4 regions of the Paragemmobacter aquarius genome follow, and region 1 is predicted to be linked to each of the others. Evidence: riboswitches for the same ligand, from Rfam matches in the RefSeq annotation. Region 1 holds a riboswitch; each other region holds the start of a gene.
The links. A riboswitch is a leader RNA that binds a small molecule or an ion and turns the genes downstream of it on or off. The one in region 1 is predicted to bind cobalamin.
Positions count from the first base shown of each region.

Region 1 (3,189 bases):
TCGGGGGCGGCGGGCGCGTGACGGGGACGTTCTTTCACTTGATTGCGGAGGCCACATGACGGGCTTCGTCTCTTTCGTATCCTCGGGTCCTGGCGATCCGGAACTGCTGACGCTCAAGGCCGTGGCGCGGTTAAGGGAGGCGGATGCGGTGCTGTTCGACGACCTGTCCTCGGGGCCGATCTTGGGCCACGCGCGCGACGGGGCCGATCTGGTCGGTGTGGGCAAGCGGGCGGGGCGTGCATCGCCCAAGCAGGACCATGTCAGCCGTTTGCTGGTGGAATATGCCGCCACGGGCGCGCGGGTGGTGCGGCTGAAGTCGGGCGATTGCGGGTTGTTCGGGCGGCTCGAGGAGGAGACCGACGCTTTGCAGGCAGCGGGGATTCCTTATGAGATCATTCCGGGGGTGACGAGTGCGAGTGCGGCGGCGGCGGCGGCGGGGATACCGTTGACGCGGCGGCTGACGGCGCGGCGGGTGCAGTTTCTGACCGGCGCGGATGTGACGGGGGGGCTGCCCGCGGATTTGAACTGGGCCGCGCTGGCGGACCCGCTGGCGACGACGGTGGTGTTCATGGGCAAGCGCACGTTCGGGGCGATGTGTGCGGGGCTTATGGCGCACGGGTTGCCGGGGGATACTCCGGCGATGCTGGCCGAGTCGGTTGGGCATCCGGAGCAACGGCTGACGCGGACGACGATCGCGGGGCTGGCGGCGCTGCTGGCCGAGGGGCCGGGGCTGTTGCCGGGATTGATTCTATACGGTCCGCTTGCGGGGGATGGTGCGTGAAGATCACTGTCTGCGGCAGTTGCGCGCTGGGGCGGGCGGGGTTTGCCGAGACCCTGCGCGAGGCGCTGGGCGGGCTGGCCGAGGTGGCGCTGGTCGACTGCATGTCCGGTTGTGCGCGGGCATCGACGGTGGCGTTCAGGGATGCGGGCAAGACGGCCTATCTGTTCGGCGATGTGGTGGCGGATGACCTGCCCGAGCTGGTGGTTTTCGCGGGGCTTTACGGAGCGTCGGCTGATGGCAATCTGGCCGATGCGCGGGCAATCGGCGGGTTGCGGATGAAGGCCGTGGCGCGAATCCCCGGATAGGTCGCGCTTGGGCTGCGATCTGCCGCAAAGCACCTTGACCGCAGGGGCGGTTGATGTGCAGATGGAAGGGCAAGGTGCCCCGTTAACGTGCAAAGCACAGGGGCTGAAACGGGAATGGGGAAGGGGCGGACCGAATACGGCGCCCATGGCCCCAGCCGCCCCCGCGACTGTAAGCGGCGAGCGGCCTTCGACGACCACTGTTCCCGCAAGGGGATGGGAAGGTGAAGGCCGTTACGACCCGCGAGCCAGGAGACCGACCTTGCAGGGATGAAACATACGCCGTCGGGTGTGACGGTCGGGAGAACGACATTATGACGACCCTTGCTTCGGTCAAGAAATCCTCGGGCACGCTGGCACAGGCCGCGGGTTCGATCATCGCTGTCATGGCCATCGGCGTTGCGCTGATGTTCGTGGCGGGCCATGCCCAGTCGGCGACGCTGCACGATGCGGCGCATGACATGCGCCACGCGACCGGCTTCCCCTGCCACTGAACTGATGTTCCAGAGATTGGTGACCGGCGCGGTGTTCGCCGGTTGTGCAGCAGGGCTGATTGCCGCCCTGTTGCATTTTTCGTTTGTCCAAGCGCTTATCCTGACCGGCGAGCAGTATGAATCCGGCGCGCTGACGCATTTCGCGGGCGGCGGGGATCATGCGGTGCATGCGGATGCGGGCGAAGCGTCAGGCGAGGACGCGGGGCATGACCACGCGACGCATAAGCATGGCGAGAGTGGCGGATTGGCGCGGGACGGGCTTACGGTTCTGTTCACCGTGCTGATCTACGTGGCTTACGGCTTCATCCTGATCGCGGGTTTCGGTGCGGCTTCGACCTTCGGCGCGCGGATCGGGGCGGTGCAGGGGCTTTTGTGGGGGATCGGCGGGTTTGCCGTGTTCCAGCTTGCACCTGCGATGGGGCTTGCGCCCGAACTGCCCGGAACGGTTGCCGCCGATCTTGGTGCGCGGCAGGTCTGGTGGTGGGGGACGGCGCTGTTGACGGCGGCGGGCCTGCTGGGGCTGGGCTACGGGCGCAAGGCATGGGTGTTCGTGTTGGCGGGTGTGGCTTTGGCCTTGCCGCATGTCATCGGTGCGCCGACGCTGGGCGAATATTACGGCTCGGCACCGCCCGAGCTTGGCGCGGCCTTTGCGGCGCGCGTGCTGGGTGTCGGGCTGGTGGCATGGGCCGTGCTTGGCTGGGTTGCTGGCTCTGTCTGGGCGCGGGGCGAACGGGTATAGCGGGCGGGGGGCGGATGTTCCGCCCCCTGACCAAAGGGAGGGTGGTATGGAAAAGCTGGTCCTGATCGGCATCGGCACGGGCAACCCCGACCATCTGACGCTGCAGGCGATCAAGGCGATGCGGGGGGCGGACCTGATCCTGATCCCGCAGAAGGGGCCGGACAAATCCGACCTTGCCGGATTGCGCCATGCGATGCTGGCCGAACATGCGGCCGATGTGCCGGTGGCCGTGTTCGACATGCCCAAGCGCGATGTATCGGGCGGGTATCTGGCAGGGGTGGATGCCTGGCATGATGCGATTGCGGCGGCTTGGGTTGCAGCGATTGCAACGGTTCAGGACGGACGGGGATTTTCGCGAGATATTCGCACGGTTGCGTTGCTGGTCTGGGGCGATCCTTCGCTTTATGACAGCACGTTGCGGATCGCGTCGCGGCTTAAGCCTGCGCCTGTGGTGACGGTCGTTCCGGGGGTCACCTCGATGCAGGTACTTACGGCGGGGCATGCCATTCCGGTCAACGAGGTGGGTGCGCCCTTTACCGTCACCACGGGGCGGCAGTTGCGCGATCATGGCTGGCCTGCGGGGGTGGATACGCTGGTCGTCATGCTGGACGGGGAGTGTTCGTTCGGCTCGGTGCAGCCTGCGGGCGTGCATATCTGGTGGGGCGCCTATGTCGGCATGGCCGAGCAGGTCTTGGCCGAGGGGCCGCTTGCCGAAATGGCCACGACGATCCCGCCCTTGCGCGAGCGGCTGCGGGCCGAGCATGGTTGGATCATGGATATCTACGTTTTGCGCCGGAAGGGATGAGCGATGTTCGACCGCGAGCTTGAGGAACGGCTGGTGCGCTATGCGCGGGTCGACACGCAGAGCGACGA
Region 1 covers NZ_CP028918.1:1,072,387-1,075,575, forward strand. The annotation lists gene HYN69_RS05190 (cobyrinate a,c-diamide synthase) at 1-59, shown strand, start outside; gene cobA (uroporphyrinogen-III C-methyltransferase) at 56-781, shown strand; gene HYN69_RS05200 (DUF1636 family protein) at 778-1,086, shown strand; cobalamin riboswitch at 1,142-1,362, shown strand; gene HYN69_RS05205 (CbtB domain-containing protein) at 1,398-1,577, shown strand; gene HYN69_RS05210 (CbtA family protein) at 1,582-2,316, shown strand; gene cobF (precorrin-6A synthase (deacetylating)) at 2,363-3,121, shown strand; gene pepT (peptidase T) at 3,125-3,189, shown strand, end outside.

Region 2 (3,189 bases), on a different replicon from region 1:
AGCAAATCGTGCGGGGTATGGCGGCGCCCGTCGGGTTTATTGGGGTTCACCACCACGGCAAGGCTGGCACTGTGCAGGGCTTCTGGCGTGCTGACATTGGCAACATCCCAGCCTGCCTGTGACAGACACGCCGCGTGTTCGTTATAGGTCGGCCCCAGCACTGCCGCACGCCCGGCGGGCCGCAACAAGGGCATTAGTTGAATAGCCGCCTGCGCGCCCGCAAGCGCTATTCCGGCCGCTTGATCTGATGCTCCCCATGCGCGCGCCGCCTGCGCCACCAAACCCGCCTGACTTGCCCGAGTCGGCAGGCTGCGCCAACAGTCCGGGTCAAGCAGGGGCAATGGCCAAGGGCGGCGGTTGATACCCGTGCACAGGTCAATCCAGTCGCCCGTGCCGAAAACGGCCATCGCCTGATCCAGATTTCCGCCGTGATCGCGCATAGATGTGCTCCTTGTCATTCGCCCAAGGTGGCCAGATGATGAACACCTCGCAACCCAGCCTCACGCAATGCCGCCATACCATGGCGCGGCAGAGCGCCCGGGGCAAAGATCAGCGCCCGCGCCGCACCCGAATGCGACATCATCCACCCAAGCGCCCCCAGATCGTGTGCAAGCCGTTCGGTCGGGTCCTCCGACGGGCCGCGAAGGGCAACGCAGCGCGCCGCACTCTCGCTGGCAAGAGCGGCACGGGTGGCCAGCGGGGCCTCGGCCTGCCAACGCTCCAGAAGGTCCGATACGTCGGCATATGCCAGATCGCCCGCTTGCGTCGGCCGTGCTGGACCCCAAAACCCGGCCAGCAGGTGCGCGCGCGGCTGCGGCGACAATCGCGCCAGAACCCGCCCCTGACGCGAGGCCCACAAGAGCCGCGAAGGTTGGGCGAACATCAGCGGATCGCTGGCTCCTTCGGCGGCCACACAAGCCCGCGCCAGAGACAGCGGCGCAAGCGCCCGCCCAGCAAAGGCCGCGACCCCCAGCAGACCAGCGGTGGACATGCCAGTGCCCAGGCCAGGCGGATAAGGCACCCGCAGTAGGGTCCGCCCCGGTGGCAATCCACCAAGCGCCCGCGCAAACCGCGCCAGCAACGCCGGATCCATTGGGCCATGCGTCACCGACTGACACGCCAGCCCGACACCCGCACGCCAGCGCGCAATCACCCGCGGACCGGCAGGCGTCAGCGTGATCAGCGCCACTGGGCCAGCTGGCCCCAGCCGCCCCTGCATCCATTCGCCGAAATGGCAGGGCACCGAAATCGGTCTAGGCACGCCGCCCCCAGCGTTCGGCAAAAACAAGATCGGCCAGTGGAACCCGCTGGGCCCAGCCTTTCGCTTGCAACTCGGGCTCGGAATAAAGCGCATCGACATGGCCAAGGCACAGCCACGCCACCGCGCTGACATGATTGGGCAGATCCAACAGTTGCTGCATGTCGGCGGGGTCAAAGATGCTGACCCAACCGACGCCAATCCCTTCGGCCCTTGCCGCCAGCATCAGGTTCTGCACAGCGCATACAGTGGAATAGACATCCATCTGCGGTTGATGCGTGCGCCCCAACACCACTGGGCCACCCCGGCTGTGATCGCATGTGACACACAGGCTTATGGGTGCGGTCAGTATGCCCTCCAGTTTGAGCGACGAATAAAGCGCACGGCGGTCTTCGGGAAACATCGCCTGTGCCTCGGCATTGGCCTTGGCAAATGCCGTCTGCGCCCGAAGCTTTACTGCCTCTGACCGGATCACGATGAAATTCCAAGGCTGCGACAGCCCGACGGAGGGCGCATGATGCGCTGCTGTCAGCAGGCGCAACAGTGTGGCGTCGTTAATTGGGCGGTCGGTAAACTGACTGCGTACGTCGCGGCGGGTGTGAATCGCGCGATATACGGCAGCGCGCTCGGCCTCGGCAAACGGCCCGGCATCAGTCAAGAACGGTTCGGCGGTCATAGTCTTCCCCTGCACAGAAACGGGACCTGCGCCGGCCATCGCCCGCCCCGGTTTCGTCTGGCCGGTCTTCTGACTTGGCTTCATCCGGAACCACGCCTTCCCGAACCTTTCGGCCAGTGGCATTTGTGGTCCCGTCCACTTTACAGCGTTGGGCACGTCGCGGAGTTGCACCGCGTTCCCGATTATCCCCTCGCCAAGACGAAGGGCACCAGACAACAACTGGCTTAATCCCACTGAAACGCGCGCGCAACTGCACATCGGAGGGACGCCATCTCCAAGAACGCCATAGCTTGTGTGGCGGTAACTGACAAATCGGACTTGGGCGTTTCTCATGATTTTGTTGCGGTCCAAATGCTGCAACTTCGCCTTTTGGGTAGCTTGCCGTTAGCAAACAAGAAAGAACGCGTTTCAGAGGATCGAAATTTGTTTGCTCTGCAAAAACAAAAAGCCGTACTGCGACTTCGGTTCGCGGTTTCAATTGGGAGAGGTATCACCTCCGAATTTCTCCGGCCAAAACAGCACGGCCATGAACTGCAAGCGTCGCCGTGAACCTCGGACAACCCAACTGCCGGATGACGTCTACGATGCGTGCGTCGTAAGCAGCCTGCCCGATGAGGCGACAAAGGTCAGAGGCATGAAATTCCCGGTTGGAACTCGGCGCGGCGCGGATCTGGTCATGAAATTCCTGCATCTTGGGATCTTCTTTGGCCAACGGTTCTGGCTCAGATGAAGCTTTTGGAGCCGTGCTTGACGAACCGGTCCGCCAACGGCGCATGAACCCGAGTGTCGCGTAGCCCTTAAATGCGGTATGCGAAAGTCAACAAAATCAAAGGGGAGTGGGCAAAACTTGGGGGTGTCTGTGTATGTTGGTGGTTCATTGAGAAGGGAACTGCCATGGAAGTGCGGATTATTGTCGAGACGACCTTTGAGAACGGAACCACAAAGAGGCATCGTCTCGGCCGTTTGTCCCGCCCGTTTCGACGCACGCAGCCTGAGGGGTTCGGGTTGTTGCTCGAAGATGCGAAGACGATCCTGGGGCAATTGCAAAGTGCGATCCTGCACGACCAGATCGAGGAAATTTCCGAAGCCAGCCGGATCTGCCCGGACTGCGACGGGGTCCGGGCTATACATGATTATCGGTCGCGGGTGCTCGACACACTCTTCGGCAGGTTCGAGGTCAAAGCGCCGCGCATTCGGCGTTGCGCCTGCAATGCAAAATCCGATGTTGTCTTGGGCGGACCGCTTTCGCCTCTCG
Region 2 covers NZ_CP028920.1:178,067-181,255, forward strand. The annotation lists partial or broken gene HYN69_RS20110 (threonine-phosphate decarboxylase) at 1-440, opposite strand, end outside; gene HYN69_RS20115 (propanediol utilization protein) at 455-1,261, opposite strand; gene bluB (5,6-dimethylbenzimidazole synthase) at 1,254-1,934, opposite strand; cobalamin riboswitch at 1,977-2,162, opposite strand; partial or broken gene HYN69_RS22015 (hypothetical protein) at 2,425-2,619, opposite strand; gene HYN69_RS20130 (ISKra4 family transposase) at 2,829-3,189, shown strand, end outside.
Region 2: linked by a shared signal. The riboswitch ahead of bluB (5,6-dimethylbenzimidazole synthase) and the one ahead of HYN69_RS05205 (CbtB domain-containing protein) in region 1 are both predicted to bind cobalamin.

Region 3 (3,189 bases), on a different replicon from region 1:
GGATTTCTGTCACAACTCGCGCCAGGCTGGGGCGTTCTCGCCGAAGGTAGTATCGAGTCAAATGGTCTTCGATTATACCTTCGACATCAGCGGGCACCATGACCGACCCCGTGGGTCGGCCGCGTTTGCGGGGAACAAGAGCGCTTGTCCGGCCACCTTCTTCCGCAAGTCGTCGAATCCAGCGCCAGACAGTGGTCTTGCTGACGCCAAGCTCCCAGACTGCATCACGTATGCCGCTCTCCAAGCTCCCGGTGCGGCTGAGATACGCCTGTACAAGCGGTCGAAGGACCGATGCCCGGCGCAGCGCCTCAACACCAGAATCGCCACAGTCTTCGTCATTACCCACTATCGCTGCCAACCGTCCAACCCCGCGCACCCTGTGTCAGCTTTAATGGCAAGAATGTCGAATTTAAAGGCAAGATACCATATTTAATGGCAAAGCCGCCCCTTTGATTTTGTTGACTTTCGCATACCGCATTTAAGGGCTACGCGACACTCGGGTTCATGCGCCGTTGGCGGACCGGTTCGTCAAGCACGGCTCCAAAAGCTTCATCTGAGCCAGAACCGTTGGCCAAAGAAGATCCCAAGATGCAGGAATTTCATGACCAGATCCGCGCCGCGCCGAGTTCCAACCGGGAATTTCATGCCTCTGACCTTTGTCGCCTCATCGGGCAGGCTGCTTACGACGCACGCATCGTAGACGTCATCCGGCAGTTGGGTTGTCCGAGGTTCACGGCGACGCTTGCAGTTCATGGCCGTGCTGTTTTGGCCGGAGAAATTCGGAGGTGATACCTCTCCCAATTGAAACCGCGAACCGAAGTCGCAGTACGGCTTTTTGTTTTTGCAGAGCAAACAAATTTCGATCCTCTGAAACGCGTTCTTTCTTGTTTGCTAACGGCAAGCTACCCAAAAGGCGAAGTTGCAGCATTTGGACCGCAACAAAATCATGAGAAACGCCCAAGTCCGATTTGTCAGTTACCGCCACACAAGCTATGGCGTTCTTGGAGATGGCGTCCCTCCGATGTGCAGTTGCGCGCGCGTTTCAGTGGGATTAAGCCAGTTGTTGTCTGGTGCCCTTCGTCTTGGCGAGGGGATAATCGGGAACGCGGTGCAACTCCGCGACGTGCCCAACGCTGTAAAGTGGACGGGACCACAAATGCCACTGGCCGAAAGGTTCGGGAAGGCGTGGTTCCGGATGAAGCCAAGTCAGAAGACCGGCCAGACGAAACCGGGGCGGGCGATGGCCGGCGCAGGTCCCGTTTCTGTGCAGGGGAAGACTATGACCGCCGAACCGTTCTTGACTGATGCCGGGCCGTTTGCCGAGGCCGAGCGCGCTGCCGTATATCGCGCGATTCACACCCGCCGCGACGTACGCAGTCAGTTTACCGACCGCCCAATTAACGACGCCACACTGTTGCGCCTGCTGACAGCAGCGCATCATGCGCCCTCCGTCGGGCTGTCGCAGCCTTGGAATTTCATCGTGATCCGGTCAGAGGCAGTAAAGCTTCGGGCGCAGACGGCATTTGCCAAGGCCAATGCCGAGGCACAGGCGATGTTTCCCGAAGACCGCCGTGCGCTTTATTCGTCGCTCAAACTGGAGGGCATACTGACCGCACCCATAAGCCTGTGTGTCACATGCGATCACAGCCGGGGTGGCCCAGTGGTGTTGGGGCGCACGCATCAACCGCAGATGGATGTCTATTCCACTGTATGCGCTGTGCAGAACCTGATGCTGGCGGCAAGGGCCGAAGGGATTGGCGTCGGTTGGGTCAGCATCTTTGACCCCGCCGACATGCAGCAACTGTTGGATCTGCCCAATCATGTCAGCGCGGTGGCGTGGCTGTGCCTTGGCCATGTCGATGCGCTTTATTCCGAGCCCGAGTTGCAAGCGAAAGGCTGGGCCCAGCGGGTTCCACTGGCCGATCTTGTTTTTGCCGAACGCTGGGGGCGGCGTGCCTAGACCGATTTCGGTGCCCTGCCATTTCGGCGAATGGATGCAGGGGCGGCTGGGGCCAGCTGGCCCAGTGGCGCTGATCACGCTGACGCCTGCCGGTCCGCGGGTGATTGCGCGCTGGCGTGCGGGTGTCGGGCTGGCGTGTCAGTCGGTGACGCATGGCCCAATGGATCCGGCGTTGCTGGCGCGGTTTGCGCGGGCGCTTGGTGGATTGCCACCGGGGCGGACCCTACTGCGGGTGCCTTATCCGCCTGGCCTGGGCACTGGCATGTCCACCGCTGGTCTGCTGGGGGTCGCGGCCTTTGCTGGGCGGGCGCTTGCGCCGCTGTCTCTGGCGCGGGCTTGTGTGGCCGCCGAAGGAGCCAGCGATCCGCTGATGTTCGCCCAACCTTCGCGGCTCTTGTGGGCCTCGCGTCAGGGGCGGGTTCTGGCGCGATTGTCGCCGCAGCCGCGCGCGCACCTGCTGGCCGGGTTTTGGGGTCCAGCACGGCCGACGCAAGCGGGCGATCTGGCATATGCCGACGTATCGGACCTTCTGGAGCGTTGGCAGGCCGAGGCCCCGCTGGCCACCCGTGCCGCTCTTGCCAGCGAGAGTGCGGCGCGCTGCGTTGCCCTTCGCGGCCCGTCGGAGGACCCGACCGAACGGCTTGCACACGATCTGGGGGCGCTTGGGTGGATGATGTCGCATTCGGGTGCGGCGCGGGCGCTGATCTTTGCCCCGGGCGCTCTGCCGCGCCATGGTATGGCGGCATTGCGTGAGGCTGGGTTGCGAGGTGTTCATCATCTGGCCACCTTGGGCGAATGACAAGGAGCACATCTATGCGCGATCACGGCGGAAATCTGGATCAGGCGATGGCCGTTTTCGGCACGGGCGACTGGATTGACCTGTGCACGGGTATCAACCGCCGCCCTTGGCCATTGCCCCTGCTTGACCCGGACTGTTGGCGCAGCCTGCCGACTCGGGCAAGTCAGGCGGGTTTGGTGGCGCAGGCGGCGCGCGCATGGGGAGCATCAGATCAAGCGGCCGGAATAGCGCTTGCGGGCGCGCAGGCGGCTATTCAACTAATGCCCTTGTTGCGGCCCGCCGGGCGTGCGGCAGTGCTGGGGCCGACCTATAACGAACACGCGGCGTGTCTGTCACAGGCAGGCTGGGATGTTGCCAATGTCAGCACGCCAGAAGCCCTGCACAGTGCCAGCCTTGCCGTGGTGGTGAACCCCAATAAACCCGACGGGCG
Region 3 covers NZ_CP028920.1:17,752-20,940, reverse strand. The annotation lists gene HYN69_RS19320 (Mu transposase C-terminal domain-containing protein) at 1-100, opposite strand, end outside; partial or broken gene HYN69_RS21595 (hypothetical protein) at 595-789, shown strand; cobalamin riboswitch at 1,052-1,237, shown strand; gene bluB (5,6-dimethylbenzimidazole synthase) at 1,280-1,960, shown strand; gene HYN69_RS19305 (propanediol utilization protein) at 1,953-2,759, shown strand; partial or broken gene HYN69_RS19300 (threonine-phosphate decarboxylase) at 2,774-3,189, shown strand, end outside.
Region 3: linked by a shared signal. The riboswitch ahead of bluB (5,6-dimethylbenzimidazole synthase) and the one ahead of HYN69_RS05205 (CbtB domain-containing protein) in region 1 are both predicted to bind cobalamin.

Region 4 (3,189 bases), on a different replicon from region 1:
GGAGACCGGCAGGGTCGAGGCTGTATCCAGCGCCGGGTCCACCCGCCCGTCCGCAGGCAGCACCGCCAGCGCGATCCCCCGCCTGCGTGCCATGTCCTGCACCGACGCAATGCCGTAAGGCCAATAGGCTTCGCCGCCGATCAGGCGGATCAAGATTGCCTTTGCCCTCGACAGCGTCCGCTCGACATAGGTATCGACCGAGACGGGATGTTTCAGCGCAACAATATTTTGAAGCCGCAGGGACGGAAGACCGCCGCCAGCCCGCTGCCAGCCGGCCGCAAACGCGCCAAGGTCGCTGTCGGAAAACGACAGGACCACCAGATCGGCAGGGTCCTGCCCCGGATCAAACGGCGCCTCGGCCGTGTCCAACCCCCGACTGTCGCGAAAGACGACGTGCATCGCGGGTCCTTATGCCTCCAGCGCGGCGCGGATCGCGGCAGGGTCGATGTGGTGATGTTCCGCGATCACCACCAGCCGCGACTGGCGCGGCCCATCACCCCACGGTCGGTCATATTGGTGGCGCACCCGCTCTCCGACCGCCTGGACCAGCAGACGCATCGGCTTGCCCGTCACAGCGACATGGCCCTTGACGCGCAGGATGTGCTGATTGCGCGCCAGACGCTGGATGCGCAGGGCCAAATCGTCGGGGTCGGTGATTTCGGGCAGATCGATCACCACGCTGTCGAAATCCTCGTGCTCGTGGTCATCCTCGCCGTCGTGATGGCTGGGGCGCGCGGCGATGTCATCCTCGGCAGCGGCGTTAAGGCCCAGGATGAGGCGCGGGTCGATCCGGCCATCCGTCACAGGCAGGATCGCCACCTTGCGCGACATCTCGGCCTCGATCACGCCGCGGGCGGCGGTCAGCCCCACCTCGCCTGCCAGATCGGCCTTGGTCAGCAGGATCAAGTCGGCGCACAGGATCTGATCCTCGAACACCTCGGACAGGGGGGTTTCGTGGTCGATGCTGTCATCCGCAGCACGTTGCGCATCCACCGCCGCCACATCGGGGGCGAAGCGCCCGGCTGCCACCGCCTCGGCATCGGCCAGGCCAATCACGCCGTCAACGGTGATCCTTGACCGGATCGCGGGCCAGTCGAACGCCTTGAGAAGCGGTTTCGGCAGTGCAAGGCCCGAGGTTTCGATGAGGATGTGATCAGGGCGCACCGGCATTGCCATCAGCGCCTCGATCGTGGGGATGAAATCATCGGCCACGGTGCAGCAGATACAGCCATTGGCCAGCTCGACGATGTTTTCCACCGGGCAGTTTTCATCGGCGCAGGATTTCAGGATGTCGCCATCCACCCCCACCGTGCCGAACTCGTTGACCAGGATCGCCAGACGCTTGCCTTGCGGGTTTTGCATCAGGTGGCGGATCAGCGTGGTCTTGCCTGCCCCCAGAAAGCCGGTGATGACGGTGACGGGGATTTTGGTCAGGTCGGTCATGGATCAGGTCTCCAGCGGGGGAATGCGGGCAAGCGTTTGCTTGCGAAAGATGGTGGGGCGGTCGCGCCAGGGCACGATACCATCGGCAGAGCCGGCAAACAGCCCGGCCCCGCGCAGGATTTCGGGCACGTCATCGGTGGTCATCCGGCCATAGACATAAGACCAGCCGCCTGCTTTGCTGAGCGCGATCGCACAACCATGATCGCAGGCCGACAGACATTCCACCGCGCGCAGGGTCACGCCGTCGGGCAGGCCCGACTGCGCGACCGTGTCAAACAGGGTTTGACCGGGGGCGGTTTGCCCGTCGGGCAGCGGCTGACCAGCGCGGCAGGTGGTGCAGACATGCAAGACAGTCGTCATGGCCTCTCCCGTAAGTGTCGCACGGGGCAGCCTGCGGCATGGGCGTGATGCGCCCAAACTCCGAAGGTCGCGGAACACCCCGTCCGCGCGTTTCAGTTCTGGAGCTGGCAGGTCTCCCGGCTTGCGGATCTCAAGGCGGGCGCAAGGCCTGCCCCGGCGGGCTGCCCGTCTTCCCGAACCTTGCGGCCAGTGACGTGGGGCAGACCTTTCCGGTCACGGTCGCGGGGGCGGCTGCGCTTGGGGTTGCGGCAAGGCGTGCCGCAAATCCTGTCGCATTCCCTTTTCACCTGTCCTAAGACAGGCACCAACTCCTTCATGCCGTAGTCTGCCACAAGGATTGCGCTGTCAAGAACAAGGAAACGTCTCGATGTCCGCCACAAACGACACCTCCACCGAAGGCCCGGGGCCCGGTCAGGCCGACGATCTGGCCCGCCACGCAAGCAAGATGGCCAAGAAAAAGGCCGCCCGCGACAAGATCATGGCTGGAAAAGCAGGCGAACGCGGGCTTTTGATCGTGCATACCGGGGCGGGCAAGGGCAAATCCTCGTCCGGGTTCGGCATGGTCTTGCGCTGCATCGCACATGGGATGCCCTGCGCCGTGGTGCAGTTCATCAAGGGCGCCTGGGACACCGGCGAGCGGCGCCTGATCGAGGGTCATTTCAGCGCCCTGTGCCAGTTTCACGCGATGGGCGAAGGCTTTACCTGGGAAACCCAGGACAAGGCCCGCGACATCGCCGCCGCCCGCGCCGGTTGGGAAAAGGCCAAGGAGCTGATCCGCAACCCCGATATCCGCTTTGTGCTGCTGGACGAGATCAACATCGCCCTGCGCTATGATTACCTTGATCTTGACGAGGTGCTGGCCTTCTTGCGCGCGGAAAAGCCGCCGCTGACCCATGTCTGCCTGACCGGGCGAAACGCCAAGGACGCATTGATCGAGGCCGCCGATCTGGTAACCGAGATGACGCTGATCAAGCATCCGTTCCGGTCGGGCATAAAAGCCCAGCCGGGGGTGGAGTTCTGACGCGATGCCCGCGCTGATGATCCAGGGCTGCGGGTCGAACGTCGGCAAGTCGATGCTGGTGGCAGGACTGTGTCGCGCGGCGGTGCGGCGCGGGCTGTCGGTCGCGCCGTTCAAGCCGCAGAACATGTCGAACAATGCCGCCGTCACCGCCGATGGCGGCGAGATCGGCCGCGCGCAGGCATTGCAGGCGATAGCCTGCGGGCTGGAGCCGGTGACCGACATGAACCCGGTGCTTCTCAAGCCCGAGTCCGAGGTGGGCGCGCAGGTGATCGTGCAGGGCAAGCGGCTGACGACCGCGCGGGCGCGCGATTATGCGGCGCTGAAACCGCAGTTGATGGGGGCGGTGCTGGACAGCTTCCATCGCT
Region 4 covers NZ_CP028920.1:173,261-176,449, forward strand. The annotation lists gene cobN (cobaltochelatase subunit CobN) at 1-399, opposite strand, end outside; gene cobW (cobalamin biosynthesis protein CobW) at 409-1,443, opposite strand; gene HYN69_RS20095 (DUF1636 family protein) at 1,447-1,803, opposite strand; cobalamin riboswitch at 1,893-2,127, opposite strand; gene cobO (cob(I)yrinic acid a,c-diamide adenosyltransferase) at 2,171-2,824, shown strand; partial or broken gene HYN69_RS20105 (cobyric acid synthase) at 2,829-3,189, shown strand, end outside.
Region 4: linked by a shared signal. The riboswitch ahead of HYN69_RS20095 (DUF1636 family protein) and the one ahead of HYN69_RS05205 (CbtB domain-containing protein) in region 1 are both predicted to bind cobalamin.